3 regions of the Allobosea rubneri genome follow, and region 1 is predicted to be linked to each of the others. Evidence: riboswitches for the same ligand, from Rfam matches in the RefSeq annotation. Region 1 holds a riboswitch; each other region holds the start of a gene.

Evidence for each region. Region 1 has a riboswitch for cobalamin ahead of RKE40_RS29040 (TonB-dependent receptor plug domain-containing protein). Riboswitches for the same ligand answer to the same signal wherever they lie in the genome.
Region 2: linked by a shared signal. The riboswitch ahead of RKE40_RS22800 (ABC transporter substrate-binding protein) and the one ahead of RKE40_RS29040 (TonB-dependent receptor plug domain-containing protein) in region 1 are both predicted to bind cobalamin.
Region 3: linked by a shared signal. The riboswitch ahead of RKE40_RS13985 (CbtB domain-containing protein) and the one ahead of RKE40_RS29040 (TonB-dependent receptor plug domain-containing protein) in region 1 are both predicted to bind cobalamin.

Annotation. Positions count from the first base shown of each region.
Region 1 is NZ_JAWDID010000098.1:3,371-9,859, reverse strand. Features, by position in the region: gene RKE40_RS29050 (FecCD family ABC transporter permease) at 1-849, opposite strand, end outside; gene RKE40_RS29045 (ABC transporter substrate-binding protein) at 933-1,823, opposite strand; gene RKE40_RS29040 (TonB-dependent receptor plug domain-containing protein) at 1,820-3,760, opposite strand; cobalamin riboswitch at 3,886-4,085, opposite strand; gene blh (bifunctional sulfur transferase/dioxygenase Blh) at 4,205-5,503, shown strand; gene bigR (sulfite-sensing transcriptional repressor BigR) at 5,516-5,842, shown strand; gene RKE40_RS29025 (YeeE/YedE family protein) at 5,839-6,249, shown strand; gene RKE40_RS29020 (DUF6691 family protein) at 6,246-6,489, shown strand, end outside.
Region 2 is NZ_JAWDID010000047.1:23,312-34,036, forward strand. Features, by position in the region: gene RKE40_RS22790 (NAD(P)/FAD-dependent oxidoreductase) at 1-262, opposite strand, end outside; gene RKE40_RS22795 (LysR family transcriptional regulator) at 421-1,329, shown strand; cobalamin riboswitch at 1,349-1,560, shown strand; gene RKE40_RS22800 (ABC transporter substrate-binding protein) at 1,841-2,875, shown strand; gene RKE40_RS22805 (FecCD family ABC transporter permease) at 2,872-3,909, shown strand; gene RKE40_RS22810 (ABC transporter ATP-binding protein) at 3,906-4,694, shown strand; gene RKE40_RS22815 (class I SAM-dependent methyltransferase) at 4,691-5,347, shown strand; gene RKE40_RS22820 (catechol 2,3-dioxygenase) at 5,378-6,343, opposite strand; gene RKE40_RS22825 (5-methyltetrahydropteroyltriglutamate--homocysteine S-methyltransferase) at 6,340-7,449, opposite strand; gene RKE40_RS22830 (ABC transporter ATP-binding protein) at 7,475-8,200, opposite strand; gene RKE40_RS22835 (ABC transporter ATP-binding protein) at 8,193-8,945, opposite strand; gene RKE40_RS22840 (branched-chain amino acid ABC transporter permease) at 8,945-9,949, opposite strand; gene RKE40_RS22845 (branched-chain amino acid ABC transporter permease) at 9,946-10,725, opposite strand, start outside.
Region 3 is NZ_JAWDID010000018.1:89,694-100,418, reverse strand. Features, by position in the region: partial or broken gene RKE40_RS14010 (precorrin-3B synthase) at 1-381, opposite strand, end outside; gene cobN (cobaltochelatase subunit CobN) at 378-3,812, opposite strand; gene cobW (cobalamin biosynthesis protein CobW) at 3,874-4,923, opposite strand; gene RKE40_RS13995 (DUF1636 family protein) at 4,920-5,345, opposite strand; gene RKE40_RS13990 (CbtA family protein) at 5,394-6,149, opposite strand; gene RKE40_RS13985 (CbtB domain-containing protein) at 6,162-6,335, opposite strand; cobalamin riboswitch at 6,374-6,555, opposite strand; gene cobU (bifunctional adenosylcobinamide kinase/adenosylcobinamide-phosphate guanylyltransferase) at 6,676-7,188, shown strand; gene cobO (cob(I)yrinic acid a,c-diamide adenosyltransferase) at 7,201-7,812, shown strand; gene cbiB (adenosylcobinamide-phosphate synthase CbiB) at 7,809-8,789, opposite strand; gene cobD (threonine-phosphate decarboxylase CobD) at 8,773-9,789, shown strand; gene RKE40_RS13960 (DMT family transporter) at 9,791-10,725, opposite strand, start outside.

The sequences.
Region 1 (6,489 bases):
GATCGGCATCAGCCGCAGGGCGGTGTCGGCGGCGAGCGTCAGGATCGCGCCGCCGAGGCCCGAGACCAACAGCAGCCGGCCGGGCCGGTGCCCGACCAGCGGGCGCAGCAGATGCGGCACGACGAGGCCGACGAAGCCGATCGCGCCGGTGACGGCGACCGAGGCGCCGACCGCGAGCGCGGCGCCGCCGATCAGGCGGGCGCGCAGCCAACCGAGATCGAAGCCGAGGCTGCGCGCGGTATCCTCGCCGAGGGTGAGCCCATCGAGGGCGGAGGCGCTGGAGAGCAGCAGCGCCCAGCCGAGGAGCATCAGGGGCAGCACCAGCCAGACATGGGCCATGCTGCGGTCGGCAAGCGAGCCCATCAGCCAGAAGACGATCTCCAGCGCCGCATAGGGATTCGGCGCGAGGTTGAGCGCAAGCGAGGTCATTGCGCCGGCAAAGCTGTTGATCGCGACGCCGGCGAGGATCAGCGCCATCGTGCCGGCGCCGCGCCCGTTCAGGGCGTAGAGCAGGAGCGTCGCCAGCATCGCGCCGGCAATGCCCCCGAGCGGCAAGGCGAGCAGGAAGGCGCCGGCGAAGCCGGAATAGAACACGACGACCGCGCCGAAGGCGGCGGCACTGGAAATGCCGAGCAGGCCGGGCTCGGCGAGCGGATTGCGCAGCAGGCCCTGCATCGCGGCGCCCGCCAGGCCGAGGCTGAAGCCGACGAGCGCGCCGAGCAAAGCGCGCGGCAGGCGTAGCTCGAGGAGAACCAGCGCCGGCAAGCTGGCGCGGCCGGCCAGCCAATCGGAGAAGGCCGCGCCGAGGTCGAGCTCTGCATAGCCGACCGCGACCGAGAGCGCGGTCATGGCGACGAGCAGGGCGGTCAGCAGCGCGACCAGAATGCGGTAGCGGCTGCGGCTTTCCGCGGCGATGGCCGTGGTGGCGGGGTTCAAGGGCCGCTCCTGCGGTTGCGCGGCGCGGCGGCCGCGTCGATCAGCATTTCGATGGCGTCGATCACCGCCGGCCCGGCGCAGGTCCAGAGCCGCGAGGGCAAGGCGACGAGCCGCAGCCGGTCGCCGAGCCTGCCGATCAGGGGGTGGTTCAGGACCTCATGGGCGAGCGAGGGCGGGCCGCCCTCGGTGGTGTTGAGGATCAGGATGTCGGCCTCGCCGAGTGCCACGGTCTCCAGCGCGATCTGGCCGTAATTGTCGATGCCGAGCTCGGCGGCGAGGTTGACGAAGCCCGCCCTGGTCAGGATCTCGTCGACCAGCGAGCCGCGCCCGACGGTGAAGCCGTTGGGCCGCAGGACCAGCGCCTTGGGCCGCTCCTCGCCGATGCGCCGAGCCAACGCGGCAAGCCTTGCGTCGATCTCGTCGATCAGGGCTTCGCCGCGCGCGGGCTCGCCGAGCAGCGCGGCCATTTCGGCGATCTGCGCCTTGACCCCGGCGAGGTCGCGCGGCACGCCGAACTCCCTGACCGGCGCGCGGACGCGCTTCAGCAGCGCGACGGTGCTGCGGGTGGTGAAGCTGCCGGCGATGACGAGATCGGGCCGAAAGGCCAGCAACTCCTCGACGAGGCCGTGATTGGCCGGGACCCGGCGGGCCGCCTGCGCCATATTGGCGTTGCGCGGGTCCTGCGAGAGCCAGGTCACCGAGGCGATCGCGGCGGGGTCGGCGAGGCGCAGGACGAGCTCGTCCGTGCACATGTTGAGCGAGACGATGCGGGACGGCTTGGCCGGAGGCTCGGCGGCGAAGCCGAGGCCCGACGCGGCCAGCACCGCGTAGGCCAACAGGAGGGCGGCGCCGCGAAGCACGCGCCGCAGGGCCGCCCCCTGTCTCACAGGCTCACCCGCAGGCCGCCGAAGGCGCTGAGGCCGGGGACGAGGAAGCCGACCGGGTTCTCGTAGCGCTTGTCGAAGAGGTTATCGACGCGCCCGAAGACTGTCAGCTTCTCGCTCGCCTTGTACTCGGCGGCGATGTTGACGATGGTGGCGCCCGGAGCGCGCATCCGCGAGATCGAGAAGTCGCGGTTCCCGTCGACGCGGTCCCCGACATAGATCAGCGTCGCCGAGAGGTTGAGGTTCTCGATCGGCACCCAGTTGGCGGTCAGGCTCGCCTTGTGCCGCGGCCGGCGCAGCAGCTCCTGGTTGGCGGTCTCGTCCTTGGCGAGGGTGAAGGTGTAGTCGGCCCGGATCTTGAATTGCGGGCTCAGCTCGAGTGCGACGAAGCTTTCGACGCCCTTGGTCTGGGCTCGCCCGATATTGGTGTAGGAGGTCCGGGCGGCGTTGGTCAGGATCAGGTTGTCGATGTCGTTGTGGAACCAGGTCGCGCCGATCTGGAGCTTGTTGTCGAGCAAGGGCTGCTCGAAGCCGATGTCATAGCCGCGGCTCTCCTCCGGCTTGAGGTTGGGATTGCCGTAGAAATTATAGGCCGGCCGGGAATCGCTGAAGCGCTGGCTTAGCGTCGGCGCCTTGAAGCCGGTGCCGTAGCTCGCCTTCAGCTTGGTCTCGCTGCCCGGGACGATGAAGGTCGGCGCGAGCCGGTAGGTCGTGTGGCCGCCGAAGGTCTCGTCCTCGTCGCGGCGGATGTTCGCGACGGTGAAGAAGCGCTCGCTCCAGTTCGACTGCAATTCGAGGAAGGCGCCGGTATTGCCGTTCGAGGCGGTGAGCGAGCGCGATTCCAGCCGCTCGTTCTCGTATTGCAGCCCCATCACCAGCATCTGGCCCTCCATCAGCTTGAGGTCGCCGCGCCAGTCGTATTTCGTCCGCTCGCCGAGATTGTCGGTCGGCAGGCCGAGAATGCCGGCGGCGTTCGGCGAGCGGTTGGAGCGATCCTGGTTGGTGTAGGCGATGCCGAAGCGATTGACGAAGCGGCCGTCGAACGGGTCGAAGACCAGCTCGCCGCGGGTGAAGGCCTGCTTGTAGCTCTGGCTCGAGCGGTAGGCGTTCGGCACGCTCGGAAAGCCGGAATCGCCGGTCGAGAGCAGGTAGCCGTCGGAATAGCGGCCGATCCAGTTGAGGCTCAGCGTGTCGGTGAGCTTGAAGCCGAGGCGGGCGGAGTAGTTCCAGTTGTCATAGGAATTCGGGTTGATGCGGCGCCCGGGCGGAACGAGGTTCGGCGGCGTCACCGGCGTCGAGTCGGACTTCAGATGGGCGATGTTGAAGGCGTAGTTGAAGCGGTCGTCGCCGCCACTCAGGCCGAAAGCCTGGTTGAAGGTGCCGTAGGAACCGGCCTCGGCCGAGGCGGTGAGCTTGGGCGGGCCCTCGCCGCGCTTGGTGGTGATCGAGATCACGCCGCCGAGCGCATCGGCGCCATAGAGACCGCTCTGCGGGCCGCGCAGCACCTCGATGCGCTCGATGTCGTTGGTCAGCATCGAGCCGAAATCGAAGGAGCGGTTCGGGGTCGAGGGATCGTTGGCGTCGATGCCGTCGATCAGCACCTTGACGTGGTTCGAGTTGGTGCCGCGCATGAACACCGAGGTCTGGCCGCCGGGGCCGCCGATCTGGACGATGTTGAGGCCGGGCACGGCGGCGAGCGCCTGCGGCAGGGTCCGGCGCTGCTCGCGCTGGATCTGATCGGCGGTGATGACGGTGACGGAGCTCGCGACCTCGCGCGCCGGAGTCGGCGTGCCGGTGGCGCTGACCACGACTTCGTCGAGCCGGATGGTTTCAGGACCTGCTTGAGCCCTGGCGGCAAGGGGATTCAGCGATGTGCCGGCGAGCAGCAGGCAGGCGAGCGGCAAGGGGCCGCGCAGGGCGGTCTGGGGGAAGGGGAGCACGGAAGAAACCTCGGGCGGTCAACGTTGTGGCACGTCACCGCGAACGCGATCTCCCGCCCGCTCCCGAAAAAAGGGCAGCGCGCAAGTGAACCAGCGATCGAAACACCCCGTCCGAACGTGTTCGCGTGTGACCACGACTGACGGCAGGTCTCCTGGCTCGCGGGTCAGCGCCTTCTCACCGCCTTCCCAGGGCCGAGGTCCCAGTGGCGTATGGCGAAAGGCTCGCCGCTTACAGTTGCGGGGGCAGCCGCAGCATGGGGTGGCGAGCCACCCGCACTGCGTTCCCTTTTGATCCCGTGAGGGAACCGTCGCGTTTACGAGTAGGGCTGGAATGAGGCGCCGTCAACGCCGGCCGCGAGGCGCGGGGATGCCCGGGGCACCTTGCGGTTCATCAATATATATTATATGTAAATGTATATTGAAATCCAAGCGACAGGGGCCGCCATGAAAATCGTTGAGATCTCGGAGAAGCTTTCGGTGGCTGGCCAGCCTGCTCTCGCCGATTTCAAGCCCCTTGCGGCGCAGGGCTTCAAGGCGATCGTCAACGACCGTCCCGATGGCGAGGAACCGGGCCAACCCGGATCGGCCGCGGAAAGGCAGGCGGCCGCCGAGGCCGGAATGGCCTACAGCTTCGTGCCGGTGACCGGCGCGACCATTACCCGCTCCGATGTCGAGGCTTTCCAGGCGGCGCTCGCCGCGGCGCCGGGGCCGGTGCTGGCGCATTGCAAGGGCGGCACGCGGGCGCTGACCCTGCACGTGCTCGGCGAGGTTCTGGACGGGCGGATGAGGGCCGAAGAGGTTCCGGGTTTCGGCGCGCGCTTCGGCTTCGACCTTGCCGGTGCAAACGCCTGGCTCGACCGCGAGAGCGGCCGCAGCCCGCAGGTCAAGGGCTTCTACGAGCCGCGCAGTGGCAGCGTCCAGTACGTCGTTTCCGACCCTGCGACCCGGCGCTGTGCCATCATCGACCCCGTGCTCGACTACGATGAGAAGTCCGGCGCGACCGCGACCACCAGCGCTGATGCCATCCTCGCCTATGTCGCGGAGCAGGGCCTCACGGTCGAATGGATTCTCGACACCCACCCGCATGCCGACCATTTCTCCGCCGCGGCCTATCTGAAGGCGAAGACCGGCGCGCCAACGGCGATCGGCGCCGAGGTCGTCGCGGTGCAGCGTCTCTGGAAGGATTTCTACAACTGGCCGGATTTCGCGGCCGACGCCTCGCAATGGGACAGGGTTTTCGCGGGGGGCGAGCGCTTCAAGCTCGGATCGCTCGACGTCAGCGTGCTGTTCTCGCCGGGCCACACCCTGGCCTCTGTCAGCTATCTGATCGGCGATGCCGCCTTCATCCACGACACGCTGTTCATGCCGGATTCCGGCACGGCGCGGGCGGATTTTCCCGGCGGTAGCGCCAAGGCGCTCTGGGCCTCGATCGAGGAGATCCTCGCCTTGCCCGACGAGACGCGCCTGTTCACCGGCCATGACTACCGCCCGGGCGGCCGGGCGGCGCGCTGGGAGAGCACGGTCGGCGAGCAGAAGCGGGCGAACCCGCATGTCGCCGGCCAGGACGAAGCGTCCTTCGTCGCGCTGCGCCAGGCGCGCGACAGGACGCTGCCGATGCCGAAGCTGATTCTCCACGCCCTTCAGGTGAACATCAATGGCGGCCGGCTGCCGGAACCGGAGGCCAATGGCCGGCGCTATCTCAAGGTCCCGCTCGATGCGCTGCCGGGCGCGGTCTGGGGCTGAGACGCGATGACGATGCAAGCCGAACAGCCGAACACCAGGGCCGAGCTCGCGGCCAGGGCCGAGGAGGTCGCCGAGCTCCTGCGCACCCTCGCCAACCGCAACCGGCTGATGCTGGTCTGCACCCTGGTCGAGGGCGAATACGCGGTCGGCCAGCTCGAGGAGATGCTCGGCATCCGCCAGCCGACGCTGTCGCAGCAGCTCACCGTGCTGCGCGAGGCGGGACTGGTCGAGACGCGCCGCGATGCCAAGCAGGTCTTCTACCGGCTGACCGCCGCGAAGGCAGCGCGGTTGGTCGAGGCCTTGCACGAGATTTTCTGTGACGAGGAGATGCCGGCATGACGGCCTATTGGCCATCGCTCGCAGGCGGCATGCTGATCGGCCTCTCGGCCGTCATGCTCCTGCTCCTGAACGGCCGCGTAGCCGGGATCAGCGGCATTCTCGGGCGGCTTGCGCTCGGCACGCAGGCGGCGACCAATGCCGCCTTCGTCGTCGGGCTCCTGCTCGGGCCGCCGCTCTACCGGCTCGCCGCCGGGCAATGGCCGCCGGTGACGATCACCGCCTCGCTGCCGGTGATCGCGCTGGCCGGGCTCCTGGTCGGCTTCGGGACGAGGATGGGCTCGGGCTGCACGAGCGGCCACGGCATTGTCGGCCTCGCCCGATTCTCGCCGCGCTCGGCCGTCGCGGTCGCGGCCTTCCTGCTCTCGGGCATAGCCACCGTCACCCTGATGAGGCTCGTCGCGGCATGAACCGATTCGCACAGGTCGTCACAGCCCTCGCGGCGGGCACCGTCTTCGGGCTTGGCCTCGCCATGTCGGGCATGCTCGACCCCGCCCGGGTGCGCGGCTTCCTCGACATCTTCGGGGCCTGGGATCCGAGCCTCGCCTTCGTGCTCGGCGGCGCGGTCACGGTCGCCCTCGCCGGCATGGCCGTGCTGAAGCGCCTGCGGCGCCCCGCCTTCGACGAGGCGTTCCATCTGCCGGTGACAT
Region 2 (10,725 bases), on a different contig from region 1:
GATGGAACAGGCCGCGCAGCAATCCATCGGCCTCGCAGCTTCCATAGAAGGCGCGGGCGTGACGGGCGAGGTCCATCATCGGACCGGGCTTCTTGCTCGCGACCGAGACCGCGCCGTCCGAAGCGCCGGTCGCGCCGGCCGCCGGACCGGAGGCATCGAGCAGCGTGACCCGCGCCCCGGCCGCCGCCAGGAAATGCGCGGCTGCGGCGCCGACGATTCCGGCGCCAATCACGGCAACATGGAGGGAAGGAGAGCGGGCCATGCGAGGCGACGGGCGTCCTGAAAAGCGATGCGCGACCCTCGGTCGCTTCGCCTTTCGGGTCGATCCAAATGATCCGCCCCGACTTGCGCCATTGTTTGAAAGTGGCGGAAGGCCGCCGCCTATGGATATGAGTGGGGCTCCCCGCCGCGGAACGAGCCATGCGCGAAGCCAATCTGACGCTGATCCAGACCTTCTTCATCGTCGCGCGCGACGGCTCCTATTCGGCCGCGGCCCGCAAGCTGGGGATGAGCTACCAATCCGCCGCCAACCATGTCCGCCGGCTCGAACAGGTGCTGGAGGAGCGCCTCGTCCTCTCCGAGCAGGGCGCCAAGACGGTCACACTGACGCCGCGCGGGCGCAGCCTCTACAAGCTCTTGCTGCCGGAGCTCGACACGGTCCTGGCGAGGCTCGACCGCACGCTCGACAAGGAGCGGCCGGTGCTGCGCATCGGCCTGCCGCAGGCGATCTTCTACTATCTGCTGCCGCCGATCCTGGCCCGGTTCCGGGAACTCTTCCCACAGGTCGAAATCCTCGCCTATGAGCGCGACACCTCCCTCCCCGAGATGATCAAGGATGGCAGCCTCGATCTGTGCATCACCGAGCGCTATTTCGGTGACCCCAACGTGCCGCAGCATCTGGTCTGCACCTATCGGCCGGCACTCGTCTTCCCCACCGCCTGGGGCGCGGCCCCGGCGCCGGGCGAGATCCGGGAATGGGCGCAGAGGCGCCCCTTCGTGACCTATGAGCCCGGCCAGCTGCTGCGCAACCTCGCCATCGACTACCTGCGCCCCGACGGGTCGGAGATGGAGATCGCGATCTCGACCTCCGGCAGCTCGAGCGTGAAGCGCTGCGTCGAGGCCGGGATCGGCTTCGCGATCATCCCGGCCTGGTGCCTCGACGGCAGCGAGACCAGCATCGCCGGACTCGAAATCGCCGAACTGCCGGAGATCCCGATCTATTTCGGCGAAGCGAGCTTCCTCGCCCGCAACCCTTATGTCGTGACGCTGCGCCAGCTCTGCGGCAACCTGATGCAGACGGCGTCGGGCCCGCAGCTTCCGACCGCTTGACGCCGGTCCTTGCCGATCTATGGTCGCAGCCGATCATGGTTCTCCAGGCGTCACGCCCTGGAGCTAAGAGGGAATTCGGTGAGGCGCGCAGCGCCGAGGCCGAGGCTGCCCCCGCAACTGTAAGCGGCGAGCTCTCCACCCATCGTCCACTGGCGCTCCGGCGCCGGGAAGGCCGGACGGAACCAGCATCGACCCGCGAGCCAGGAGACCTGCCCTGATCATCGGAAGGTCTTTCGGGCGGGGTGCTCCGGAGGGTTGCGGACAAGCGCGGGACGAGGATCCCGCCGCTCCGTCGCAATCGCCTGCTTCCCGCCTTCATCTCGGGGAGCGATGAATCCAGATGCCCATCTCTACGAGCGCCGCCGGCGCCTTTGCTCGCACCAGCTTGACAGGTCGCGGCGCAGCCCTCTATCAGCTTTGTTATAACATTACATATTGGCTCAAGTCGCGCCGACTTGGCCCATGCCTCGGCGCCGGCCGTTCTCTCCCGCCTTCGAAGGGTTTCATGCACATGGTCCAGCGTTTCTCTCTCCCGCTGGCCCTGGCTGCCGGCCTGTGCCTCGCTTCCGGCGCGCAGGCCGCGCCGACGCAGTATCCGCCGACGCAGTATCCGCTGACGCTGGAGAACTGCCGGGAGACCATCACCTTCAACCAGGCGCCGAAGCGCGTGGTCGCCGTCGGCCAGACGCAGACCGAGATCCTCTATGCGCTCGGCCTGGGCGACCGCGTCGTCGGCACCGCCGTCTGGTTCAGCCCGGTCGCCAAACCTTATGAGGCGGTGAACGCCAAGGTGAAGCGGCTCGCCGACAATGACCCGAGCTTCGAGGCGGTGGTCGCCCAGGAGCCCGACCTCGTCACCGCGATGTTCGAATGGCATATCGGGCCGAACGGCATCGTCGGGAAGCGCGACCAGTTCGCCAAGGTCAAGGTGCCGACCTATGTCTCGCCGACCGACTGCGTCGGCAAGGACAATTCCGGCCCCGGCGACGGCGTGCGGACCAAGATGTTCTCGATGGAGCTGGTCTACCAGAACATCCGCGAATTCGGTCAGATCTTCGATGTGTCCGACCGCGCCGAGGCCCTGATCGCCGAGCTGAAGGCACGCGAGGAGAAGGCGGTGCAGTCGGTCGCCGGGATGAAGGCGCGGGACGTGCCTGTCGCCGTCTGGTTCTCCAGCAAGGACATCAAGGGCGATGCCTTCATCGCCGGCAAGAACGGCGTGCCGGCCTATATCCTGTCGAAGCTCGGCGCCCGCAACGTCATCACCACCAATGAGGAATGGCCGCTGGTCGGCTGGGAGAGCATCGCCGCCGCGAACCCCGCCGTGATCGTCGTCGTCAAGATGGACCGCCGGCGCTTTCCCGCCGACGACATCGATCTCAAGCTCAATTTCCTGAAGACCGACCCGGTGGCGAGCAAGCTCGATGCCGTCAAGCAGGACAGGATCGTGGTGATGGATGTCGGCGCGACGCGCGCCGGGCTCGACACCGTCGACGGCATCGAGGCGCTGGCACGCGGCATCGAGCGCTTCGGCCTGGCCCGGTGAGCCACCACCCCGTCCAGCCGAACTGGCCGGCGCGGATCGGCATCGCGTTCGCAGCGCTGGCCGCGCTGGTCTTCGCCATCGCGCTCGCCGTGACCATCGGCGAGATGCGGATTCCGCTGGCGACCGCCTTTCAGGCGCTTGGCAACGGGCTGTTCGATCTCGGCTATCCGGTCAGCGCGATCCAGCAGGGCGTGATCTTCGACTACCGGCTGAGCCGGGCGCTGCTGGCCGGGCTGTGCGGCGGCGCGTTGGCGCTGTCGGGCGCGATCCTGCAGGCGCTGCTGCGCAACCCGTTGGCCGAGCCCTATATCCTCGGCATCTCGGCCGGCGCCTCGACGGGCGCGGTGGCGGTGATGATCCTCGGCTTCGGCGGAGCGGTGCTGACCGTCTCCGGCGGCGCCTTTCTCGGCTCGGTCGCGGCGCTGCTGATCGTCGCGCTGCTGGCCGCGGGCGCCGGCGGGGCGAGCGATCGCGTCATCCTCGCCGGGGTCGCCGGCTCGCAGCTCTTCAACGCCGCCACGGCGACGATCGTCACGACGCTCGCCAGCGCCGAGCAGGCGCGCGGCGTGATGTTCTGGCTGCTTGGCAATTTCGGCGGCGTGCGCTGGCCGGACGTCTTCGTCGCGACGCCGGTCGCGCTCGCGGGCTTCGCGATCTGCATGCTGCACGCCAAGGCGCTCGACGCCTTCGCCTTCGGGGCAGATGCTGCCGCCTCGCTCGGCGTCGCGGTGACGCGCGTGCGCATCGTCCTCTTCGCGGTGACCGCGGTGATGACCGCGACCATGGTCAGCATCGTCGGCACGATCGGCTTCGTCGGCCTCGTCATCCCGCATGCCGCCCGTTTCCTGGTCGGCCCCGGCCATGCCCGCCTGCTGCCGGTCTGCCTCGTCATCGGCGCGATCTTCATGATTTTGGCCGACATCCTCTCGCGCATCCTGGTGCCGCAGCAGATCCTGCCGATCGGCGTCGTCACCGCGCTAGTCGGGGCGCCAGCCTTCGCCATCATCCTCTATCGCGCCAGGCGACCGGCATGACGCTCTCGGCACGCGACGTTTCCTGGGGCACCTCCGGGCGGATGATCGTCGGCGGCGTGACGCTCGAAGCGGCGCCCGGCAAGATCCTCGGCCTGATCGGGCCGAACGGCTCCGGCAAGTCGAGCCTGCTGCGGCTGCTCTGCCGGCTGCGCAAGGTCTCGTCCGGCGTGGTCGAGCTCGATGGCCGCGATATCGGCCAGGTGTCGCGGCGCGAGCTCGCCCGCCGCCTCGCCTTCGTCGAGCAGCAGGCGACGACCGAGATCCAGCTCTGCGTCTGCGACGTCGTCCGCCTCGGCCGCACCCCGCATCGCAGCGCCCTCGCCTCCTGGAGCGCGGCCGACGAGCAGGCAGTCGATGCGGCGCTGGCGCGGGTCGGCATGAGCGAACGGCACGACCAGCTCTGGCACACACTCTCGGGCGGCGAGCGCCAGCGCGTGCATATCGCGCGGGCTTTGGCGCAGACGCCGAGCGAGCTCATCCTCGACGAGCCGACCAACCATCTCGACATCCAGCACCAGCTCTCGATCCTGACCCTTGTCCGCCGGCTCGGCGTGACCTGCATCGTCGCCCTGCACGACCTCAACCTCGCGGCGCTGTTCTGCGACGAGATCGCGCTGCTGCACGAAGGCCGCCTGGTCGCCTCCGGCACGCCCGAAACCGTGCTGACCGAGGAGACGATCCGGCGGGTCTTCGGCGTCGCGGTCAGGATCGGTGCTACGGCCTCCGGCCGGCGCCATATCGAATACCTCGTCGACCCCGACTGCTATGGAGAGGCCGCGCCATGACCGCTTCCGACGTACAGCATGCCGTGACCGGCTACTGGACCGCTCGCGCGCCAAAATTCGACGGCGTCGCCTCGCATGTCGCCCAGTCCGCGCTCTGGCAGGAGGTCCTGGAAGCAGCCTTTGCCGCCAAGCAGCCGCTCGACGTCGTCGATCTCGGCACCGGCACGGGCGCCTGCGCGCTAGTCGCGGCCGCGCTCGGCCATCGCGTGCGCGCCTATGACGGGGCGGAGGGCATGCTCGCCGTTGCACGGGCCGCCGCGAAAGCGCAGGGCCTCGCCGTCGACTTCATCGCCGAGACGCTGCAGGACGCGGCGATCGCGCCGGGCTCGGCCGATATCGTAACGCTGCGCAATGTGCTGTGGACGCTGGAGCAGCCGATGGCGGCGCTGCGCAAGGCTTGCGACATCCTGCGCCCGGGCGGACGGGTCGTGGTGTCAGACGGGCTCTGGTCGGTCGCGCCGCAATACCGCTCGACCTATCCGGCCGATATCGCCGCCCGCCTGCCGCTGCACGACGGGCTTACCGAGGACAAGGCGCGGCAGATGCTGGACGAGGCCGGCTTCGGCCCGGCCACCTCCTGGCAGCATCTGTTCCTGGCCCCGCCCTATCCCGGCGACGTGCCGATGTTCGTGCTGTCTGCGATGCGGCCCTGAAGGCCGCACCGGGGAGCGCCGCCCTTTCCCTCAGTGGCCCGCTGCCGGAACCGGCGGCGTGCCGTGGGTGTGGAAGCTCTCGATTGTCTTCAGCCCCCAGGCCTGACCCTTCTTCCGCTCCTCCTCCGTCCAGGTGACGGTCTGCCAGTCCGGATCGAGGATCAGGCGCGCGCCGGCATTGGCGATCTCGACGCGATTGCCGGCCGGCTCGTAGACATAGAGGAAGAAGGTCTGCTGCACGGCGTGCTTGTGCGGCCCCGTCTCGATGTAGACGCCGTTCTCAAGGAAGATGTCGGCGGCTTCCAGCACATGCTCGCGCTGGTCGACGGCATAGGTGACGTGGTGGAAGCGTCCCAGGCTGCCGGTGTGGTCGCGGGTATAGGCGATGTCGTAGCTCTTGTTGTTGACGGTGAACCAGCAGCCGCCGACCTCGCCGGAATCGAGCACGATCTGCTCGGTGACGCGGCTGCCCAGCGCCTTCGGCAGGAAGTCGCGGATCGCCGCGACGTCGCGGGCGAGCAGGTTGAGATGGTCGAGCCTACGGACAGCGCAGCCGCGGCCATGATTGCGCTGCGGCTGGTTCTTAAGCGCCGGGCGCTCATGCGGCGGGGCGACATATTTGTTGGTGTCGAAATAGATCTCGAAGACATGATCGTCCGGGTCGCGGAAACGATAGGCCCGGCCATGGCCGAGATCGCCATCGACCCAGCCGATGCCGCAACCCATCGCCTCGATCGCCTCGACACGACGCCGCAGCGCCTGCTCGCTGGTCGCCCGGTAGGCGACATGGCCAATGCCGGTGGTCTTCGCCGCCGTCAGCTTGAGCGTATGGAACTCGTAATCGTCCCATGCGCGCAGGAAGACGCTGTCGCCCTCGCGCCCGCTCTCGGTCAGCCCGTAGACATTGACGAAGAAATCGAGGCTCTCGGCCGGCTTGTCGGTGAGAAGCTCGACATGCGCGAGATGGGCGATGTCGAAGCAGGGTTCGCTGCTCATCCCCAGACCTCCTTGGCGACTTCGAGGATGCGCGAGAGTTTTGCCCACTGCTCGTCCTCGGCGAGGACATTGCCCTCCTCGGTCGAGGCGAAACCGCATTGCGGCGAAAGGCAGAGCTGCTCCAGCGGCGCGTATTTCGACGCTTCCTCGATCCGGCGCTTGAGATTGTCCTTGCTCTCGATCTCCCCGAACTTGGAGGTGACGAGGCCGAGCACGACCTGCTTGTCGCCCTTCGGCAGGAAACGCAGCGGCTCGAAGCCGCCGGAGCGGTCATCGTCCCACTCCATGAAATAGCCGTCGACATCGATCTGGTTGAAGACCATGTCCGCCACCGGTTCGTAGCCGCCTGAGGCGATGAAGGTCGACTTGAAGTTGCCGCGGCAGGTGTGGGTGGTGATCTGCATGTCGGCCGGCTTCGCCTTGAGCGCGGCGTTGAGCACGTCGCGATAGACGAAGATCAGCTTGTCCGGATCGTCGCCGCGCTCGGCCAGCATCTTGCGCTGCTCGGGATCGCAGAAATAGGACAGGCTGGTGTCATCGAGCTGCAGATAGCGGCAGCCGGCGTCGTAGAAGGCCTTGATCGCCTTGGCATAGGCCTTGCCGAGATCCTCGTAGTAATCCTCCATCCTGAGATAGGCGCTCGGGTCGATCGCCTTCCGCCCGCCGCGGTAATGCAGCATGGACGGGCTCGGAATCGTCATCTTCGGCACGCGGCTGGTCACCGAGGCCAGGAACTTGAAATGGGCGAGATGCGGGTGGTCGGCCGGGAAGTCGAGCTTGCCGGTGACGCGGATGCCGTGCCCCTTGGTCGCGACGCCCTTGAACTGGATTCCCGCATCGGTCTCGTAGGTCGTGACGCCGGTCAAGCCGTCGAGGAAGTCGAAATGCCAGAAGGCGCGACGATATTCGCCGTCCGTCACCGCCTGCAGGCCGACCTCTTCCTGCTTCTTGACGAGTTTCCTGATCTCCTCGTCCTCGATCCTGGTCAGATCGGCCTGGCTCAACTCGCCGGCAGCATGCTTGGCCCGGGCGTCCTTGACCGGCGCGCTGCGCAGCAGGCTTCCGACCATGTCGCCCCGGAACGGCGGCTTCTTCCTCTGGGTCATGACGTTTCCTCCCGGTTCTCGTTGATCAGGCAGCGGCCGTTAGGCCGAGATGGTGTTCGAGGCGCTCGGGCTCGGCGATCAGCGTAGCACTGCGCTCGGCCAGGACCACGCGCCCGCGTTCGAGCACGATGGCGTCATCGGTCAGTTCGAGGATCTTTCGCGCATGCTGCTCGATCACGATGGCGGAAAGCCCCTCCTCGCGGAACAGGCCCTTCAACGCCTTGAGCAGTTCCTCGACGATGATCGGGGCGAGGCCCTCGGTCGGCTCGTCGAGCAGCAGCAGCTTCGGATTGAGCATCAGCGCCCGGCCGATCGCCAGCATCTGCTGCTCGCCGCCGGAAAGCTGGTTGCCGAGATTGGCCTTGCGCTCGGCCAGTCGGGGAAACATGCGAAAGACGCGGGCCGCGTCCCACGGCCCCGGCAGCGCCACCGCCGTCAGATTCTCAAGCACCGTCAGCGATTTGAAGATGTTGCGCTCCTGCGGCACCCAGCCGATGCCGGCATGGGCGCGTTGCTCGGGCGAGGCCGTGGAGAGGTCGCGCCCGGCGAGCACGATCCGCCCGCCGCGCCGTCGCGTCACGCCGATGATGCTGTTGACCAAAGTCGTCTTGCCGACGCCGTTGCGGCCGAGCAGCGCGAGCGAGCGCCCTTCGGCAAGGCTGAGGTCGATATCGAACAGCACTTGCGCCTCGCCATAGCCGGCGCTCAGCTTCTCGATCCTCAGGAGTTCGGATGGCGCTGCTTCAGGCATGGGCGCCCTCGCCGAGATAGGCCGCGCGCACGGCTTGATCCCGCGCCATCTCCTCCGGCGTCCCCTCCGCCAGCACGCGCCCGTTGACCAGCACGGTGATGCGCGTCGCGAAGCGGAAGACGAGGTCCATGTCGTGCTCGATCAGCAGGACCGAGACATCGTCCGGAAGCTCGGCAACCGTCTGCATCAGCTCGCGCCGCTCGGCCTCCGGCACGCCGGCCGCCGGCTCGTCGAGCAGCAGGACCGTGGGCCGCGCGGCAAAGGCGGCGGCGATCTCGATCTGGCGCTGCTTGCCATAGGGCAGCGTCGCGATCTTGCGGTCCATGATGTCGTCGAGCCGGAAACGGTTCAGGATCTCGGCGGTCTGGTCGACGAGTTCGGAGTCGCGGTCGAGCGCGCGGAAAGGCTGACTGCCGCGGCCGAGCCGCTCGGAGGTGACGAGGGCGATCATCTCCAGCGGCGTCATCGTGCCGAAGAGCTGATTGATCTGGAAGGTGCGGGCGAGGCCGCGCTTGACCCGCGCCTCGCGCGGCAGCCTGGTGATATCCTCGCCCAGCAGCGCGATGCGCCCGGAGCTCGGCCTGAGCACGCCGGTGAGCTGGTTGACGAAAGTGGTCTTGCCGGCGCCGTTCGGGCCGATCAGGGCGTGGCGTGCGCCCTTCGCGAGCGAAAAGTCGACATGGTCCGTCGCGGTGATCCCACCGAAGCTCTTGCAGAGGTCGAAGGTCTGGAGAGCGACGCTCATCACGCGCCTCCCTTGCCGAGGCGGGCGAAGCGGCCGACCACCGTCTTGATCGCGCCATGGATGATCTCTCGCCCGCCGAGCACGAACAGCACGAGGAAGAGCCCGATCCAGAACATCCAGTATTGCGGGGTGAAGCTCGAAATCGCGTCCTGCAGCAGCTTGAAGGCGATGGCGCCGACCAGCCCGCCATAGAGATAGCCGGCGCCGCCGATGATCAGCACCAGCATCAGATCGGCCGAACGATGGAAGTCGAGCACGTCGAGCGAGACGAACTGCGTGGTCTGGGCGAGCAGCGCCCCGGCCGCGCCGGCATAGGCGGCCGCCAGGGTGTAGGCCGCGGCGAGGCGCCGCCCGTTCGGGACCCCCGAGGCCGAAGCGCGCAGCGGATTGTCTCGGACCGCCCGCAGCGAAAGCCCGAAGGGCGAATGCACCACCCGCCGCGCGATCAGGAACAGCACGAAAAGGACGCTGAGCGAATAGAGATAGGCGGTGCGGCCGAAGATATCGAACTCGAACTGGCCGAGCACCGGCTTCATCATCACGCCTTGCAGCCCGTCGGCGCCGCCCGTCAGCGAGCCGAAGGAATTCGCCAACTCGTAGAGGATCAGCGCCACGCCGAGCGTCACCATCAGCCGGGTGAGATCGCTGCCGCGCAGGACCAGCGGGCTGGTCAGGAGGCCGACCAGCCCGGCGGCCGCCATGCCGCAGGCAAGGCCGGCGACCGGATCGCCGGTGACGTGCTTGGCCAGGAGCCCGGCCGCATAGGCGCCCATGCCGAGAAAGGCGGCATGCCCCAGCGAGACGATGCCGGCATAGCCGAGGATCAGGTCGAGGGAGAGCGCGAACAGAGCGAGGATCGCGATCTCGTTGAGCAGCAGCAGATGGCTCGGGAACAGTACGAAGGCCGCGAAGGCGAGTATCCAGAAGGCGATCTCGGCCGGGTGCCAGCGGCGGCCGGCATAGAGCGCCTGCCGGACGCGGGCCTCGAAACTCTCGGCCCTCATGCCCGCGCCCTCGCGAACAGCCCATGCGGCCGGGTGATCAGCAACACGACCATCAGCGCATAGATGATGAAGGCGCCGACCTGCGGCACGAGATATTTGCCGACGACATCGGCGACGCCGAGCAGCATCGCCGCGAAGAACGGGCCGGTGATGCTGGAGGTGCCTCCGACCGTGACGACGATCAGGAAGTAGATCATGAATTTCAGCGGAAAGGTCGGGTCGAGCCCCATGAGTTCGATGCCGAGCGCACCGCCGAGACCGGCCAGCCCGCTGCCGAGCGCGAAGGTGAGCGCAAAGAGCCGGTTGACGGGAATGCCGAGCCCGCGCGCCACCCGCGCATCGTCGACGGCGGCGCGCAGGCGGCTGCCGAAGCGGGTGTGGGTAAAGCCCCATTGCAGGGAGACGGCGAGGATTCCACAGATCGCGATGACGAAGAGCCGATAGCGGCCGATGCCGACCCCGGCGATCTCGAAGCGCCCCTGCAGCCAGGCCGGCAGGCGGATGAACTGCTGGGTCGAGCCCATCAGCCAGTCGGTGCCGGCCACTGCCATGAAGACGAGGCCGATCGAGAACATCACCTGGTCGAGATGGCTCTTGGCGTACATCGGCCGATAGATCAGGCGCTCGAGCACGATCCCGATCACGGCCGCGGACAGGAAGGCGAGCGGCAGGCTCGCCAGGAAAGGCAGGCCGAGCCGCTGCATCGCCAGCACGGCGACATAGCCGCCGAGCATGGCGAAGGCGCCGTGGGCGAGGTTGACGAAGTTCATCAACCC
Region 3 (10,725 bases), on a different contig from region 1:
CGCGGCTTCGACGGCTGCCGCGAGGGCGGCCGCGTCGAGCAGTTCGCCCGCCTCGCGGCCGGCGAGCGGCGAAGCCAGCACCAAACGGTGCGGCCCGTCCCCTGTCGCCTCGTCGACCAGCCCGACTTCGAGCAGTTCCGCGACCAGGACCGGATGCGATGCTTCGCGCACGCCGCGCAGCTGGAGGTTGCCGCGACTCGAAATCTCGATCTGGCCGTTGCCATGGCGGACCGCCAATTCGCTGACGAAGGCCAGCTGCGCCGGTGCAAGTCTTCCGCGCGGCGGGTGGAGCCGCACCAGCCAGCCATCGCCGGTCTGCATCGGCCGCAAGGTGCCGGGGCACCAGCCGCGGCGCATCGTTTCGGGAGTGGGCAGGCTCATTCCGCAGCCTCCCGCTCGGCGGCGAGCAGCGCCGCGGAATTCAGTCGGCTCTGCCAGAGACCGCGCGCCTGAGCCTCCGCAAGGCGCGAGCGGATCGAGGCGGCGGCCGGCGCATTGGCTTCCTCCAGTGCTCGCCAGACGGCCGGATCGCCGCAATAGGCCTGGAACACCGCATCGAACAGGGCGTCGGAGACGGCGTCCGTGCTCGCCGCGTAGACGAAGAGCGCATCGACCGCCTCGGCGAGTTCGGCCGCACCACGCCAGCCATGGGCGAGATGGCTTTCGATCCAGCGGGGATGGCAGAGCCTGCCATGGACGATGCGCGAGACATCCTCGGCGAGCGTCCGCGCCTTTGGTGCCTGCGGATCGGAGGTGTCGAGGCTGTAGGTCGCGGCGTTTCCGCCCAGAGCCTGCATCGCCGCGACGAAGCCGCCGATGACATCGGCGGCGCTCGTCGCTTCCAGAATGTCGCGTCCGGCGGAGTCGCTGGCATGGATGAAAGCGTCGGCGCCCGCGACCCGCGCGGCGAAGCCGGCATCGGCCCGCCCGGTTCCCTCAACCCCGCCATAGGCATGGCCGCTGGCCGCGAGATAGGCGGCGCCGAGTTCGTCGCGCGAACGCCAGTCGCCGTCGAGCGCCCGGTCGGCCATGGCGGCGCCGTAGCGGCCGGGCGCCGCGCCGTAGATCCGTGCGCCGGTCTCGCCGCGCCGGCGGGCGGCGGCCGGCTCGTTCCATTCGTCCGGCTCGTCGAGCGCCGCGATGGCCCTGGCGGCAGCGTCGAGCAGGGCGATCTGCGCCGGGAACGTGTCGCGGAAAGCGCCGGAGATGCGGATCGTCACGTCGAGCCGGGGCTGGGCGAGCTTGGCTTGCGGCGTGATCGCAAAGCCGGTGACCCGCGTCGAGCCATGGTCCCAGATCGGCGCGACACCCATCAGATGCAGCGCGTGCGCGATGTCCTCGCCGCCTGAGCGCAGGGTGGGCGAGGCCCAGAGATCCATGACGATGCGGCGCGGATAATCGCCCTGCTCCTGCAGATGACGCGCGACCACGGCTTCGGCCGCGAGCACCCCCAGTCTGGCGGCGGCGCGCGTCGGCACGGCGCGCGGATCGAGCGTCGAGAGGTTGCGCCCGGTCGGCAGCACGTCCGGCCGGCCGCGCTGCGGTGCTCCGGCCGGGCCGGGCGTTACGAACCGGGCATCGAGGGCCCGCAGCAGGTTGCGCCGCTCGTTCGCCGCGGAGACTGGATCGGCCTCCGAGCTGCCGAAGACGTGCAGCCCGTCGCGGAACTGCATCTCGGCGAGGTCGCAGAGATGCGCGTCGAGCGACGCGAGCGCGCTCGGCATGTCCTGGTCCGGCGTGACGCCGCAGGCTGCGGCGAGGCCGCTCGCCTGTGCACGGTCGAAGATCTCGCGCGCCACGATATCGGCCCGGCGCGGATCGAGCACCTGCGCCTGCGCATATTCCTCGACGAGATCGCGGAGCAGGGCCGCATCGCCGGCAGCCTCGCTAGCGGCAAGCGGCGGGGGGAGGTGTCCGAGCGTCAGGGCCGAGAGCCGGCGCTTGGCGGGGGCCGCCTCGCCGGGGTCGTCGACCACATAGGGATAGATCACCGGCAGGGCACCGATGGCGAGGCGCGGCCAGCAGGAAGCCGAAAGCGCCACGGCCTTGCCCGGCAGCCATTCGGTGGTGCCATGGGTGCCGAGATGGATCAGGGCGTCGGCCCGTTCGATTTCCCGCAGACCGAGATAGAAGGCGAGATAGGCATGCCCCGGAGGCGTATCCGGGTCGTGATAGCGCGCCTTGCGGTCCGGCGTCGTATCGCGGGCCGGCTGCAGGGCGATGGCGAGCTTGCCGAAACGGACGATCCGGAAACGGAAGGCCTCGCCGTCGCAGGCTGCATCGGCTTCTGGCTGACCATGGCTGGCGAGAAGAGCGTCGCGGGCGGTCGCCGGAATGGTGGCGAGCCAGGCGCGGTAGGCGGCAAGCGGGACGGTGAAGTCGGCGGGGCCCTCGGTGAGTGCGGTCATTATGTCGGCACTGACCCTTCCACCTTCTGCGCGGTTGTCCCGGACGAAGCGAAGCGGAGATCCGGGACCCATGCCTGGACCTTTGGCGGAGGGGCTCAGGCATGGGTCCCGGGTCTCCCTGCGGTCGCCCGGGACGACGGCGTCGAGGGGAGATGGACCGACATCATACCCCGCCTCTGCCAAAAACTCCCGGATCGCCAGCGCGCTCGCAGGCGTATCGAGCCCGACGGCGAAGCCGGCGCGGCCGCCGCGTGCGGGATAGTCGGACATCACCAGCGCGACTTGGCGCTCGCTGCGCGGCTTGCGGCCGAGCGCGACCCAGTTCGCGGCGAGATCGGCGAGCGCCGCGATGCCGTCGGCATCAGGTGTGAGCCGCCGCAATGTCAGGCCGGTCGCTGGATCGGCGATCTCCTGCTTGAAGGCAACGGGGATCGCGCCAAGCCTGCCGTCGAACTCCGGCAGCGCCGCCTGCATGGCGAGGTCGGCGGCGGAAAGTCCGCGCGGCGAGACTTCCCAGGCATCGCGGAGGCTGCCGACCGGGACGGCCTGCAATATCGGGCAATCGGCGGCGTCGAGCACGAAGCTATCGCCCTCGCGCGCCGAGAAGGCGGTGGTGGTAACGATCAGGGCCGGCTTGCGTGCAGCGATCAGTCCGGCGAGCCCGGCTGCGACGGCCTCATCCTTGAGACTGGTCAGGGCGAGCGGAAGCGCTGCGAGGCCGCGTGCGGCGAGGGCGGCGACGATCGCCTCTACCATGGCGGTGTCCCCCGCGGCGACGCCCGAGCGATAGACGAGCACGGGGACGAGAGGCGCTTCGGCCGGCAAGGCGGCGAGCGCCTCACGCCAGGGCAAGGGCGCCGCTTCGGGGCCGAGGGCGAAGATCGGGGGGAGCGGCAGGGGAGACCGATCAGAGGGGAGGCTTTTCGCCTGCAGATGGCCGTCCACCAGCTCCAGCAGCCGCCGCATGTTCTCGGAGCCGCCGCCGACACGGAAATAGCCGAGCAGCGTGGCTGCGAAATCCGGCGGCACCGTGCCATGGTCGGCCAGCCGTTCATCCTCCCGGTCGTCGCCGGGCAGCACGGCGAGCACCACGCCCTTCTGCCGGCAGGCGGCGCCGACCTGCTCGATCCCGTAGCGCCAGCTATCGAGCCCGCCAAGGCAGCGCAGCAGCACGAAGCGCGAGCGGCTCAGCGTCTTTTCGATCAGCATGTCGATCGAGAGCGGATGCTTGAAGCGCCGCAGGGGCACGAGGCGGATGGCGCGGCCGCCATGCGCGGCGGCCGCCATGGCCGAGAGATCGCTGTCGCTGAAGGAGAGGACGATGATGTCTCCCGGCGGCAGGGCGAGGTCGACGGCGTCCTCGCCATCGTCGAGCCTCACCTCGCTGGTCGGAAGCAGATGCATCGCATCACTTTCTGAACACGCTGGCCGGAAGGCTCAAGGAGCCCGCCGGCCAGCGTCGATATCAGCCCTTGAGGGCGGCTTCCACGGCCTGCCGGTCGAAACCCTTGAGGCCGATGACGACGAGCCTGCCGTCACGGGCCTCGTCAGCCTCCCAGGCGCGGTCGTAATGGTGGCCGATGCGCCGGCCGACACCCTGCACCACGAGCCGCATCCGCTTGCCGGGGACGGCGGCGAAACCCTTCAGGCGCAGCACGCCTTCGGCCTCGGCCGCCTTGGCGAGGCGGGCGACCAGTTCCTCCGGCGAGGTGGCCTCGGCCAGCGGCAGGGCGATGCTGTCGAAATCGTCATGATCGTGGTCCTCGCCCTCGCCATGATGCGAGGGGCGTGCCGCGAGATCGGCTTCGGCAGCGGCGCCCAGTCCGATGATCAGGGCCGGCTCGACCTTGCCATGGGCGGTCTCGACCACCTTGATCGCCTTGGGCAGATGCTCTGCGATCTCGGCCTTGACGCGTTCGCGCCCTTCCGCATCGACGAGGTCGCTCTTGTTGAGCAGGATCAGGTCGGCGCAAAGGATCTGGTCCTCGAAGACCTCCTCCAGCGGGTTGTCGTGGTCGACCGACTGGTCCTGAGCCGCCTGCGCCTTCAGGGCTTCGGGATCGTCGGCGAACTGACCCTCGGCGACGGCCGGCCCGTCGACCACGGCGATCACGCCATCGACGGTGACGCGTGAGCGGATCGCCGGCCAGTTGAAGGCCTGGACCAGGGGCTTCGGCAGGGCGAGGCCCGAGGTCTCGATCAGGATGTGCTGCGGCGGGTTCGGCCGGTCGAGCAGCTTCTCCAGTGCCGGCACGAAGTCATCGGCAACGGTGCAGCAGATGCAGCCATTCGGCAGTTCGACGATGTCCTCCTCCGAGCAGCCCTCGATGCCACATCCGGCGATGAAGGAGCCGTCGAAGCCGAGATCGCCGAATTCGTTGACCAGCACAGCGAGGCGCTTGCCGCCGGCATTCTCGAGCAAATGCCGGACGAGGGTCGTCTTCCCGGCGCCAAGGAAGCCGGTGATGATCGTGCACGGCACCTTGCCGAGCGCGGGGTTCTGCGGAACGTTCATTCGTTTGATCCTTGCTGGCGTGGCAGAGGAGGCACGCGCGCGACCACGCCCTTGCGGAACGAGGCGGGTCTTTCCTTCCAGGGAACGATACCGTTGGCGCTGGCGGCAAAGCTCTCCGCCGCGCCGGCGATCTCGTCGAGATGGCTGTCGGTGTCGAGGTCACCGATCAGATAGGTCCATTTGCCATCGGCGGCGAGCGCGATGGTGCAGGGCCGCTTGCAGACTGCGAGGCATTCGACCGGTACGACGGCGATGCCGCTGCCGGCCATGCGTTCGCCGAGCGCCGCCGCGAGCGCGATGCCCGGCTGGTCGAAGCCATCAGGCAGATCCTCGCGCTGGCGCCGGCAGACGGTGCAGACATGGATGGTGCAGCCCGGCTCCTGCCGGGCGACGGTCGCGAGGGCGAGATCGCCTTCGAGCATGAGAGTACTTCCTTGGGCTGGCGCGGCCGTTTCCGGCCGCGCGAGGCGTCAGGCCGCCGCGGTGGCGGCGCTGCGGCGCGTGGCCCAGGGCCAGAGCACGCCGACGGCGAAGCCGGTGGCGAGCCAGAGCGCGGCCTGGATGGCGAGCGAGAGCGCCGCGAAATGCGCCGCGATCTCGGCCGGGACCTTGCTCTCCGGCGCCGCCGGATGCGGCGCACCGATCAGGTGCGGCAGCAGCAAAGCGAGCACGGCGAGCGCCCTTGCCCAGGAGGCCTCGACCCGCAGGAAGACGAAGAGCGCGCCGGCGGTGACGGCGGCGGTCATCAGCCACCAGAGCTGCCGGTGCTGCAATTCGGCAGCGGCGGCGCCCGGCAGTTCCGGCGCGAGCCCCATCGCCGGGGCGAGCCCGAAGGCGAGAAAGCCGCAGACGGCCCAGGCCAGCGCCCGACGTTCATCGATCCGCTCATTGGCCGCGATCATGCCGGCGAGCAGCAGGGCGGCGAAGCCGATCGCGGTGCCGATCGTCACCAGGCTGGTGAAGGCGGTGCGCTGGAAGCCGTCCTGCGGCTTCCATTCATGCTCGCCGGTATGCTCAGCACCGGCGGCCGGATTGTTGTGCGCGAGGTGGATGCGGGCTTCGTCGTTGAAGGCGGCGAGCGTCGGTGCAGGCTGCGCGCGCAGCGCCGCCTCATAGGTTTCCGCCTTGAGGATGAGCGGCGTCGTGGTGACGTGCTGGAGCGCCGAGATCAGCAGCCCAGCCAGAAGCCCGGCCAGAAGACTGACCGTGAGAACACGTGTGACCATGATGCTTCCCCGTCAGTGGCAGGGGAAGGCAAGGCCGTGGCGGGCGTCATGCGCCGCGTTGTGGACATTCGCGGAGGCCGCGAAGCCGACGGTGTAGACCAGCACGAAGCCGAGGATCAGTGCGGCAGCGACGGCTTTCGCGCGTTCGGAGACGCTGGCCTGGCTGGAGACGGTAGCCGTATTCATTTTGGTTCACTTCCTGGCCACCCCACCGGCAGCCTGTTGGACGACATCGAAAGACGGCAGGTCTCCTGGCTCGCAGCTTGATGTCCTGCTCCGCCTTCCCGGGGAAACCCAGTGGCCGATGGCGCAGGACGCGCCGCTTACAGTTGCGGGGGCAGCCGCGGTATCGCACCGCGTTCCCTTTTCACCTCGTCGCCGAGGCACCGTCCGCAGGATCATTAGCCATCCGGCGGGCGCTGTGCAATGCAGTGCCGTCATTCTCGGCCGAAGCGAAGCGGAGAGCCGGGAATCTCCTGAACGAGATGCTCGGGGCGAGTCCGAGTATGACCCGGAGACCGCAAGCATGCCCCTTCCCCCGCTCACCCTCGTTCTCGGCGGCGCCCGCTCCGGCAAGAGCCGGCATGCCGAGGCGCTGATCGAGGCCCTGCCGGCGCCCTGGGTCTACATCGCCACCGCCCAGGCCTATGACGACGAGATGCGCGCGCGGATCGCCGAGCACCGCGCCCGACGCTCGCAGGACTGGCGGACGGTCGACGCGCCGATGGCGCTGCCCGAGGCGTTGCGTGCGGTACCGTCGGGGCAGCCCGTGCTGGTCGACTGCCTGACGCTCTGGCTGACCAATCTCATCCTGGCCGAGCGCGACATCGCCATCGCGACCGGCGAGCTCATGGCCGCCTGCCGTGAGGCGCAGGGCCCGATCGTGCTGGTCTCGAACGAGGTCGGCCTCGGCATCGTGCCGGAGAATGCACTCGCCCGCCGCTTCCGCGATGAGGCGGGGCGCCTGCACCAGCGGCTTGCGAGTCAGGCGGAGCGCGTGGTCTTCATGGTCGCCGGTCTGCCCATGCAGGTGAAGTAGCAGAGAAAAGCCATGACGATCGATGACGGCGAAGCCGCCCGCCACAAGGCGAAGATGGAGAAGCGCAAGGCGGTCCAGGACGCCGAGGTCGCCGGCAAGACGCTGGAAAAGGGCCTGCTGATCGTCAATACGGGGCCCGGCAAGGGCAAGTCGACCGCCGCTTTCGGCCTGATCCTGCGGGCGCTCGGCCATGGCTGGCGCATCGGCGTCGTCCAGTTCATCAAGGGCGCCTGGTCGACCGGCGAGCGCAAGGCGCTGGACGCCTTCGGCGATCAGGTCTCCTGGCATTCCATGGGTGAGGGTTTCACCTGGGAGACGCAGGACAAGGCGCGCGACATCGCCGCCGCGACGCGCGCCTTCGAGAAGGCCAGGGAATTGATGGCTGACGAGAGCATCCGGCTCCTGGTGCTGGACGAGCTCAATATCGCCCTGCGCTACGACTACCTGCCGCTCGCCGAGGTCGTGGCGGTACTGCAGGCGCGCCGGCCCGATCTCCACATCGTCGTCACCGGTCGCAACGCCAAGCCGGAGCTGATCGAGGCCGCCGATCTCGTCACCGAGATGACGCTGGTGAAGCACCACTTCGCCGCCGGCGTGAAGGCGCAGGAGGGGATCGAGTTCTAGAGGACGATGGCGGCAAGGCTTCCAAGCCCCGCCAGCCCCCAGAGCAGCAGACAGGCGCGGCGATAGAGGGCAAGAGCCCGTCTGATGTCCGCTGCCGTCGCCTCGGCCTGGCCGTCGCCCATCCAGCCATCCTCGACCCTGACGGCGCCATAGAAGCGCGGCCCGGCGAGCCTGAGGCCGAGCGCTCCGGCCATCGCCGCCTCCGGCCAGCCGGCATTGGGCGAGCGGTGGCGCCTCGCATCGCGGCGCACGGCGCGCCAGGCGGCGAAAGCATCGGCCTGCCGGTCCAGTGCCGCCGCGACGATCAGCAGCAGCGCGGTCAGCCGGGAGGCCGGCAGGTTGACGAGATCGTCGAGACGGGCCGCCGCCCAGCCGAAGGCGAGATGACGCGGCGATTTATGGCCGATCATCGAATCGGCGGTGTTGATCGCCTTGTAGAGCGCTCCGCCCGGCAACCCGCCGACACCGAGCCAGAAGGCCGGCGCGACGATTCCGTCCGAAAAATTCTCGGACAGGCTCTCGATCGCGGCCCGCGCCACGCCGGCCTCGTCGAGACTCTCCGGATTCCGTCCGACGATCATCGCGACCGCCTTGCGCCCGCCCGGCAGTCCGCCATTCTCGAGACCTTCGGCGACGGCGGCGACATGTTCGTAGAGGCTGCGCTGCGCCAGCAATGTCGAGGCCAGCAAAGCGAGTGGCAGCAGCGCAAAGGCTCCGGCCAGGCGGCAGAGCCAGACCAGGGCAAGGCTCGCCGCCAGCGTCACGCAGAGCAGGATGGCGAGCGCGACGATGCCGGCGAGGCGCCTTGCGGCGAAGGCGGCGCTCTCGCGGTTCAGCCCTCGGTCCAGCGATGCGATCAGCGCCCCGATCCAGGTGACGGGATGGCCGATCCATGCGTACAAGCGCGCCGGATAGCCGAGCGCCGCTTCGATCAGCAGGGCGGCGAGGAGCAGCGGCAAGGTGTCGGGGAAGATCATGGCGGACGGGGCTGGGGCGGGAGAGGCGATCTGGCATGGCGGCGATCTCGCCACGGCCAAGGCGCTGTTTCCCGATGCGCCGGAGCCCTGGATCGATCTCTCGACCGGTATCAATCCCTTCCCCTATCCGCTTCCGGCGCTGCCGTTAAGCCTGTGGCAGCGACTGCCCGGCGCGCGCGAAGAGGCGGCGCTGCTGGCGGCCGCGCGCGCCGCCTATCGCGTTCGTCCGGAAAGCGGCGTGGTCGCAGCCCCCGGCACGCAGATCCTGATCGAGCTCTTGCCGCGCCTCGTCCCGCAGGCGCGCGTCGCGGTGCTCGGGCCGACCTATGGCGAGCACGCGCTGGCCTGGCGCAAGGCCGGCTGCGAGGTCCGCGAGATCGCCGATCTCGCGGAGGCCGACGGGGCGGATGTCGTGGTCGTGGTCAATCCCAACAATCCCGATGGCCGCGCCCTCGGCCTTGCGGCGCTGACGGCCGTGGCGGGCAGTCTTGCAGCGCGCGGTGGCCTGCTGGTGATCGACGAGGCCTTCGCCGATTTCCAGCCCGGCATCAGCCTCGTTCCGGCGCTGCCGCCAGGCGCTTTGGTGCTGCGCTCCTTCGGCAAGGCCTATGGGCTGGCGGGCTTGCGGCTCGGTTTCGCGATCGGCGAGGCGAGGCATGTCGAGGCCCTGCGCGCCATGCTCGGCCCCTGGGCTGTGGCGGGACCCGCACTCGAAATCGGCGCGCAGGCGCTCGCCGATGCCGGCTGGCTCGCGGCGCAGGAGCGGGAGCGGGGCGATGATGCGCGCCGGCTCGACGCTTTGCTCGCCAGGCGTGGTCGCGTCGTCGGCGGCACGGCGCTCTATCGCCTGCTCGAGACGCCCGATGCGCCGCAGCTCTTCGCGCGGCTCGGGCGCGCCGGCATCTATGTCAGGCGCTTTCAGTCCGATCCGTCGCGCCTGCGCTTCGGCTTGCCCGGCGACGAGGCGGGATGGGTGCGGCTGGCCGAGGTGCTCGCCTGATTCAGGCTGATTTTGCCGCGGGCGGGCGCGTCACGATCAGGATGCCGACGACGACGAGCGCGAAGCCGAGGGCGTGATAGAGCGCGAGTCTCTCGCCAAGGAAGAGTGTCGCGAGCACGGCGCTGAAGATCGGCAAGAGGTGCATGAACATGCCGGTCCGGCCGGGGCCGAGCACCGCGACCGAGCGGTTCCAGAAGATATAGGCCAGGATCGAGGGGAAGATCGCGAGATAGAGGATCGTTCCGGCGCTGGCCGCGTCGAGCGTGAAGCCGCCGAGGTTCCGATACTCCCAGGCGACGAGCGGCAGGTGGAACAGGACGCCGAAGCCGACGGTGATGCCGAGCAGCGCTATCGGCTCGAGCCCGAGCGGCCGCCAGCGGATCAGCACCGTGTAGAGCGCCCAGAAGCTCATCCCGCCGAGCACGAGCAGGTCGCCGGGATTGGGCGAGAAGCTGCGCAGCGCCGCAAGATCGCCGCGGGCGATCACCACGGCCGCGCCTGCCAGCGAGACCGCGATGCCGAGGATCTGCCGGGGCGCCAGCCTTTGCTTCAGGATCAGGAAGGCGAGCAGGAAGGTCGCGATCGGCAGGAGCGAGTTGACCAGCGCTGCGTTGACCACGGTGGTGTGGTGCAGCGCCGCGTAGACGAAGCAGTTGAAGGCGGTGACGCCGATCCCGCCGAGCAGAGCGAGGAAAGGCAGGTTCGCCCTGATGCGCGGCCATTGCGCCCGGATCGCCGGCAGGCAGAAGGGCAGCAGGATCGCGAGCGCCACCGCCCAGCGCCAGAACGACATCTGGAAGGGCGGGATCGCGTCCCGCATCGCCCGGGCGAGCAGGAAATTGCCGGAAAAGAACAGCGGCGGCAGCGCCGCCAGCCACCAGGCCGAGGCCGGGATCGCCGGGCTCCCGGCAGGGATGGTCTTGGCAGCGCCAGTCT